One region of the Staphylococcus dromedarii genome, then DNA from elsewhere that is predicted to be linked to it. Evidence: predicted binding sites of a transcription regulator. Region 1 holds the regulator's gene; the other holds the start of a gene.
What was found. Region 1 encodes Rex, which represses fermentation and respiration genes when NADH is low (regulators of the CRP and FNR family bind a similar motif). Its sites were predicted from a motif close to TTGTGAAATATTTCACAA; they were not measured.
Positions count from the first base shown of each region.

Region 2: MUA88_RS09790 (nitrate/nitrite transporter) is a predicted target of Rex. The motif match lies at 2,468-2,485, and genes of this name have one in related genera.

Region 1 covers NZ_CP094718.1:1,630,673-1,634,653, forward strand. The annotation lists gene MUA88_RS08100 (LacI family DNA-binding transcriptional regulator) at 1-131, opposite strand, end outside; gene MUA88_RS08105 (sulfurtransferase TusA family protein) at 343-567, opposite strand; partial or broken gene MUA88_RS08110 (YeeE/YedE family protein) at 592-1,673, opposite strand; gene MUA88_RS08115 (redox-sensing transcriptional repressor Rex) at 2,110-2,760, opposite strand; gene abc-f (ribosomal protection-like ABC-F family protein) at 2,918-3,981, shown strand, end outside.
Region 2 covers NZ_CP094718.1:1,949,868-1,953,848, reverse strand. The annotation lists gene narI (respiratory nitrate reductase subunit gamma) at 1-171, shown strand, start outside; gene nreA (nitrate respiration regulation accessory nitrate sensor NreA) at 187-651, shown strand; gene MUA88_RS09800 (sensor histidine kinase) at 648-1,697, shown strand; gene nreC (nitrate respiration regulation response regulator NreC) at 1,709-2,359, shown strand; gene MUA88_RS09790 (nitrate/nitrite transporter) at 2,583-3,749, shown strand; gene MUA88_RS09785 (M20/M25/M40 family metallo-hydrolase) at 3,805-3,981, opposite strand, start outside.

The sequences.
Region 1 (3,981 bases):
GCATATTCATGAGCGTCTATCACTTCTTGAATTTTTCGCTGTGTCTTTGGGCTAATAGGCCCCTTATTCAAATAGCGTGAAACCGTGCTTTTTGAGACACCAGCTAGTTCCGCAATATCTCGAATGTTCATCTCTTTCACCTCACTATGTCAATTGTTATTCTAACATAAACCTACCTAAAAATTCGCTAAATCTTGTGGTTCTTTCAAGCGAACTTTTCTAAGTTGTGACAAGTTTTCACAATTCATAAATCATCATATTAATAGCGGCATTTTAAACGCAAAAAAGAGGCTCGTACATGTGTGATATCATGCAAGAGCCTCTTATCATTTTATTAAATCATTAAGCTTTTTGAACAGTGATTGTCCAAGACGCATCACCAAGTTGCTCATAATTTGTGATTGGATAGTTTTGTTCTGCTGCCCAGTTCGGAATTGATTCTGTTGCTTGTGTGCAGTCAAAATCAATTTTCAACTCATCACCAACAGCAAGTTCTTCCATTTTCTTTTGTGCTTCGATTAATGGGAACGGACATACCATTCCAACTGTACCTAATTCATAGACCAAGTTTATATCTCCTTTAACTCTATATTATGCATTGACTGACTGTGCTTTTACACTTTGTGTTTGTTGACGTGCTGCACGTAATGGTTTGACAAATAAGAAGTAACTCATAAACCATGTTCCTAAAATCATAGATGCTAATCCGATCCAGCCTTGCCAAGATAATGCTGCTGTAGCAACAAGACCATTCCCGATTGAACATCCGCCTGCAACGGCTGCACCAAATCCCATAAATGTACCACCGATGGCACTGTTACGAATTGTTTTAATGTCCGGTAAACGCCATTTAAATTCACGTGAACCTTTCGCTGCAATATATGAACCAACTAAAATACCAAGTACAAGGAAAACGCCCCAGTCTAATACTGATACATTCCCTGTTGTTAAAAATTGAACGATGTGTGCAGATGGTGTTGTAATACCAAGTCCACCATCACGACCTGTTGAACCACTCATTGGCCAAGCAATCATCGCGATAAGACCTATTGCAATCGCCGCAACAAATGGATGATAACGACGTTCAAATAATAAATGACGTACACCAGTATAACGTTGTTTTAATTTTGGTACAGCAATTGTAGGTTTTGGTTTACGCAATGTTTTAACCACTACAAATACTGTGATTGCAACAAGAAGTACTAACCATACCCAATAAGGGATACCTGTAGAAGTAGACATATCTGCATTTGCTACTGTTGTACTTTGTAAACTGTCATTCAACGGTGCTAAAACACCAAATTTGGTAATCGCTGCAAATAAGGCATAGAAACCTAATGCGATCCAGCTACCGATTAGACCTTCACCAGCACGATAATAAGTACCCGTTGCACAACCACCAGCTAAAATAATACCAATCCCAAAGATAAATGACCCAACGATTGTTCCTACAATTGGGAATGATCCATTATCAATTGTAATCAAACCTGCTGATTGTAATGCAAAAATGCCGACTGCTTGAATTGATATTGCAATGAGTAAGGCATAAAACATTTTATTATTTTTTGTACATACATGTCACGGAATCCACCTGTTAAGCAAAAACGTGTACGCTGCATCACAAACCCTAATAATGATCCAACTATTAAACCACTAATAATAGTCCAAAGCATTCCGTCAACCTCCTATTTCCGATTAATAATATAAGAATTGTAAAGAATATAATATGAAAATGCAAGAGATTGTGTAAAATTGTACATTTTTCTATTACATATCGATGGAAATAACAAAAGGCATGATCAATCTGTACAATTTCAGTGTTCAAGAAGTAGAATTCTCAACAGAACTGGGAACATAAAGTTTTCGTCGTGTCCCTGTAAAAGTAATTAGATATGTAGTAGATGTAGACACATATCAATCAACTACTACACCATTTAGGAATTCTTTTTATTTCCTGCTCTGATTTTACTGGAATTCTAACCACTCCTTTCATAATCTCATCCTTAAAAAAGCATAAAAAAAACCTCAAAATTCAAGTTTCTGAATTTTGATGGCTATTTTCTTACATATTCAATGATCTATGTTGAATGCATTATGCCTTAGAATGCATTATGCCTTAATTGTTGAATTGTAATTTTTCATAAAGAATAATAACGATTGAAGCTCTACGCCTAAGTCAATTTGATGTACTTGAACACTCTTTGGTACTTGTACACGTTTTGGTGTAAAGTTAAGAATCCCTTTGATACCAGCTTCGACAAGTTGGTCTGTGACTGCTTGTGCAGCTGATTCTGGTGTGGCGATAATTACGACTTCAAGCTTTTCTTTCTTAATAATATCTGTCATGTCTGACATTGGTTTAACAACGACGTTACCAACCGTTTCACCGATTACTTCTGGACGTATATCAAATGCTTCTGTAATTGTCATATCATCATGGATGGAAAAGTTATAAGTGATCAATGCATGTCCGAGGTTACCGACACCTACAATGCCAATGTGGATCTCTTCTGCATCACTTAATTCTGATTTGAAGAAGTCTAGAAGGTTGTCAATGTTATAGCCATATCCCTTTTTGCCGAGTTCACCAAAATACGAAAAGTCACGTCTAATCGTAGCTGAATCAATATTCAATCCTTCACTGATTGCTTTTGAATTCACACGATTTTCACCTTTAGCTTTTAACGTGTTTACAAAACGATAATATAAAGGTAAGCGTTTCAAGGTTGCTCTTGGAATTTTCACCGTTTCTTTAGCCATTACACAGTCCTCCAAAAATATTTCTAAAAACACATGTGATACATTTCACAGTATAACAGTATTATTATAACTGACTTTGTCTCAGAAAGAAACATTTACATTTTGATAGGCAAATAATTTATTGTACAATATATGTTAATGAAAGGAGCATCCTCACATGATATTAATGCAACTCAGTCAAATTTCGAAGTCCTTTGATGGTGAGACCATTTTTGACGATGTAAACTTTGAAGTCAAAACAGGTGAACGCATTGGCATTGTCGGCCGTAATGGTGCTGGTAAGTCAACATTAATGAAAATCATTGCTGGTGTGGAATCATATGAAAGTGGCCACATTTCAAAAATTAAAAACTTAAAAATGGGTTATCTCACTCAACAAATGACACTCAATACACAAAACACAGTGTTTGATGAGATGTTACAACCATTTGAGCATCTCAAACAATTGGGTGAGAAGATGCAAGTAGAGACAGATTGGCTTGCACAACACGCGGATCGCTATGATACGGATGCTTATCAAGAACATATGAATCGTTACGAAACCATTTCGAATGAATTTGAAAAACTAGGCGGCTATGACTATGAGCGTAAAATAAAAACGGTGCTGAACGGCCTGCATTTTACAGAATCAGATTATAATCGCCCTGTTAATGACTTTAGTGGTGGGCAAAAAACACGTCTGTCACTGGCACAAATGTTGTTACGTGAGCCTGATTTATTGTTACTTGATGAGCCGACAAACCATCTGGATATGGAGACGACTGCATGGTTGGAAGACTATTTAAAGTTTTTCAAAGGTGCTATTGTGATCATTTCGCATGACCGTTACTTCTTAGATAAAATCGTGACACAAATTTATGATGTTTCTTTAGGTGAAGTAAAACATTATGTTGGAAATTATGCAAAGTTTATTGCCCAGCGTGACCAATACTACCAAAAGCGATTAGCAGAATATGAACGTCAACAAGATGAGATTAAACGTTTAGAAACATTTGTTAAGAAAAATATCACACGTGCTTCTACAAGTGGCATGGCAAAAAGCCGACGTAAGGTTCTAGAAAAAATGACACGTATTGAAAAACCAATGCTAGACGCAAGAAGTGCTGATATCCGATTTGATTTTGATCGTAATACAGGTAACGATGTCATGCACATCCGTCAACTTGAAGTCGGTTACGGATCACCGATTACGCGCCCTATTAACATCGAAGTGTCAAAAGG
Region 2 (3,981 bases), 320 kb from region 1:
AGCCCAGATGCAAGCTTAATGGTTGATGTACCACTTGCATTCAAATTACACGTATTACTTGGCTTTTCTATTATGGCATGTTGGCCTTTCACACGACTTGTTCACGTGTGGAGTGTTCCGTTGACATATGCAAGCCGTAGTTATATCATTTATCGTAAACACAAAAATTAATATGGAGTGATGACCGTGAACCAGATTGATTTTTCACAACATGATTATCAAGATGAGTTAGACAGATTACGTCACAAATATCAATTTGACTTTGCCGGAATCGCACTACCTACTGAAGATCATGTTGGCACAAAAATCAAATGGAGATACGTGTCAGGTAACTTGAACGAAAGATATCAACGCATCGAATTGCGCTATGGCCGAGGTGTTGCCGGTAACGTTATGAAAACGGGCAAACCAATGATGATTCATGATGCAAATGACGAACAGATTCAAGTTGCACTGTTCAATTATCCTATCTTGATAAGCGAACAACTCACTTCAATGATTGCAATACCGCTTTGGCACAATCATCGTGTCAAAGGGGTGTTGTTATTTGGTCAACGTGATAATGTTCCACTCCCAAAAGTCGTGAGAAATGTCTCAGAGATTAACGGGATTGGTGGCTTAACAAGCGAGGATAGAGTGGTGCGATCATGATAAAACAACAAAACAATACAAAAGAACTTTCATCTTTTTTAAGCGCTTATTATCATCAAACATCAGAAATGATCATTTTTATAGATGGTGAGGGAAAAGTAATCTATATGAATGAAGCGGCTGAACGTGTGATATCACCAGAGAATGACTTAAGTGGGGTATCTAATACGATTTGTGGTCGTTGTGAAGGATATACGAATGAACATGCATTACGGACATGTTATAACTGTTTCCTTAAATCTGAAGACTTAGGGAACACAGCTTTCCAAGTGTTTATGAAGACGACTGACAACAAGGTAGAGCCGTTCACTGCAACGTATCAAACCATTGATGAAGAGAATGATATTAAAGCCTTCACATTACAAAATGTGACGCCACAGATTCAACGACAAGAAAAATTATACCAACGTAACATGATTCAAAAGACAATCGCAGCACAAGAGAATGAACGCAAACGTATCTCACGTGAATTGCATGACGGTGTCGTGCAAGAGCTCATCAACGTGAGTGTCGAGTTGCGTCTTTTGAAGTATCAACAAGAAATGGGTTCTTTACTCGATGGTGCGAAAAACATCGAGGGCTTAATGACTAAGCTGATTGATGATATTCGTAACTTATCTTTAGAGCTCAGACCCTCTTCATTAGACGATCTTGGATTGGATGCGGCATTCAAGTCTTATTTTAAACAGCTTGAATTAAACTATGGATTGGTTGTGAACTATCAATTTGATATGATGCCACAACGTTTTGATAGTGAAATAGAAACAGTCGTGTATCGTGTCGTACAAGAAGCTGTATTTAATGCCATGAAATATGCTGGTGTGGATTCAGTGGATGTATTCGTTAGAAGAACCGAAGACACGTTATACGCAGAAGTATCCGATCAAGGACAAGGTTTTGAACCAAGTGATTCGCCAAAAGGTTCAGGACTTGGATTGTATGGCATGAATGAACGTGCTGAACTGGTTAATGGGCACCTAGATATTGAAACACAAAAAGGTAAAGGTACGATTGTGTCACTTGATGTACCAATTAACCAAAAGTGAGGGGAACAAGCATGAAAATCGTAATTGCAGATGATCACGCGGTAGTACGTACAGGCTTTTCGATGATTTTAAATTTCCAAGAAGATATGGAAGTTGTCGGAACTGCTGCAGATGGGGTTGAAGCGTACCAAAAAGTCATGGAACATGAGCCAGACGTACTTATCATGGATTTGAGCATGCCACCGGGTGAGTCTGGATTGATTGCAACAAGTAAGATACTCGATAGTTTTCCAAATACAAAGATATTAATTCTCACGATGTTTGATGATGAAGAATATCTATTTCATGTCTTAAGAAATGGTGCGAGTGGTTATATTTTAAAAAATGCACCAGATGAGCAACTTTTATTAGCAATTAGAACTGTATATAAAGGTCAAACTTATATTGATCCTAAAATGACAACATCATTGGTGAAAGAGTTTGTACAGTCTTCAAATGATGATGCTTACTCCAATGATCCATTTAAGATACTTTCTAAGCGAGAACTTGAAATTTTACCATTGATTGCGAAAGGGTATGGTAATAAGGATATTGCTGAAAAACTTTTTGTATCTGTTAAAACGGTAGAAGCGCATAAGACACGTATTATGGATAAACTCGATTTAAAATCGAAACCAGAACTTGTTGAATATGCATTGAAGAAGAAACTGCTTGATTTTTAAGCGTCATATAAAGCAATTTTGTCTGTGGTTACACAAACGAGATTGCTTTTTTATTTGTGTCATTTTTGTGTTAGGGGATACCCCGTTAAGAGTATAGGGGAAGTCCTTATGTTATACATTTCACAATAACGGTACACTGAGAGTGAACAAGCGTATCTAAAGCAAAAAGCAGCAAAACTCTTTTTGATACAAGAGATATATTAAAGAAAAAGGTGAGTCAATTATGGATAAGTCAAAAGCTGGTTTGCAGTTAGGGCTTCAAACGCTCAGCTTAGTTGCTGGGTTCATGGCATGGACAATCATTGCGCCATTAATGCCATTTATTTCCCAGGACATTGAAATAACAAGTGGTCAATTATCAATTATCTTAGCCATCCCTGTTATTTTAGGTTCTGTATTACGTGTACCATTCGGTTATTTAACAAATATCGTGGGTGCCAAATGGGTATTCTTTACAAGTTTCGTTGTATTATTAGTCCCAATTTTCTTATTAAGCCAAGCGTCAACGCCAGGTAACTTAATGTTTGCTGGTTTCTTCCTAGGTGTAGGGGGCGCGATCTTCTCAGTAGGTGTTACATCAATTCCTAAATACTTCGCTAAAGACAAAGTCGGTCTTGCAAATGGTATTTACGGTATGGGTAACTTAGGTACAGCGGTGTCAGCATTCTTAGCACCACCAATTGCAGGTATTATCGGTTGGCAAAACACAGTAATGAGCTATTTAGCAGTGATGGTTGTATTTGCATTGATTATGTTCTTCTTAGGTGACGGAAATGAGCCTAAAGTAAAAGTACCTTTAGTAGAACAATCACGTATTTTATTGAAAAACTACAAATTGTACTATTTAAGCTTCTGGTACTTCATCACATTCGGTGCATTCGTAGCATTCGGTCTTTTCTTACCGAACTTCTTAGTAGAACATTTCGGTGTAGACAAAGTAGACGCAGGTATTCGTACAGGTGTATTCATCGCTATCGCAACATTACTTCGTCCAATCGGTGGTATGTTAGGAGATAAATTTGATGCGGTTACAATGTTAAAAGCATTCTTCACAATCATGATTGTGGGCGCCTTAATCATTGGTTTATCAGATGGTATCTTCTTATTCACAGTTGGATGTTTAACAGTCAGTGTTTGTGCCGGTATCGGTAATGGTCTTATCTTCAAACTTGTACCACACTACTTCTCAAAAGAAGCAGGTGTTGCAAATGGTATCGTGTCAATGATGGGTGGTCTTGGCGGATTCTTCCCACCACTTGTTATTTCAGCAGTATCATCAATGACAGGCAGCAGCAACTTAGCATTTATCTTACTTGCTATTTTCGGTGTTGTAGCATTATTAACAATGTTCAACTTATCTAAACGCGAAAAAACAGCAGGTGTTCAATAATAATTAAGAAGCACCGTATTTAACAGATTTTGTTAAATACGGTGCTTTTTTCAATTTATGAATTTAAAAAGTGTTTTTGAATAATTGTTGATAAAACAATCGGCAATTCTTCAAATGCACTTTGTTGATGAATGCGTTCTGTGACTTTATGAGCGTCTTTACCAATAGGACCACAATTTAACAAGGGTGCTTGAATTTTTTCAATAGACTGGAATGGAATAGAATACGTTTT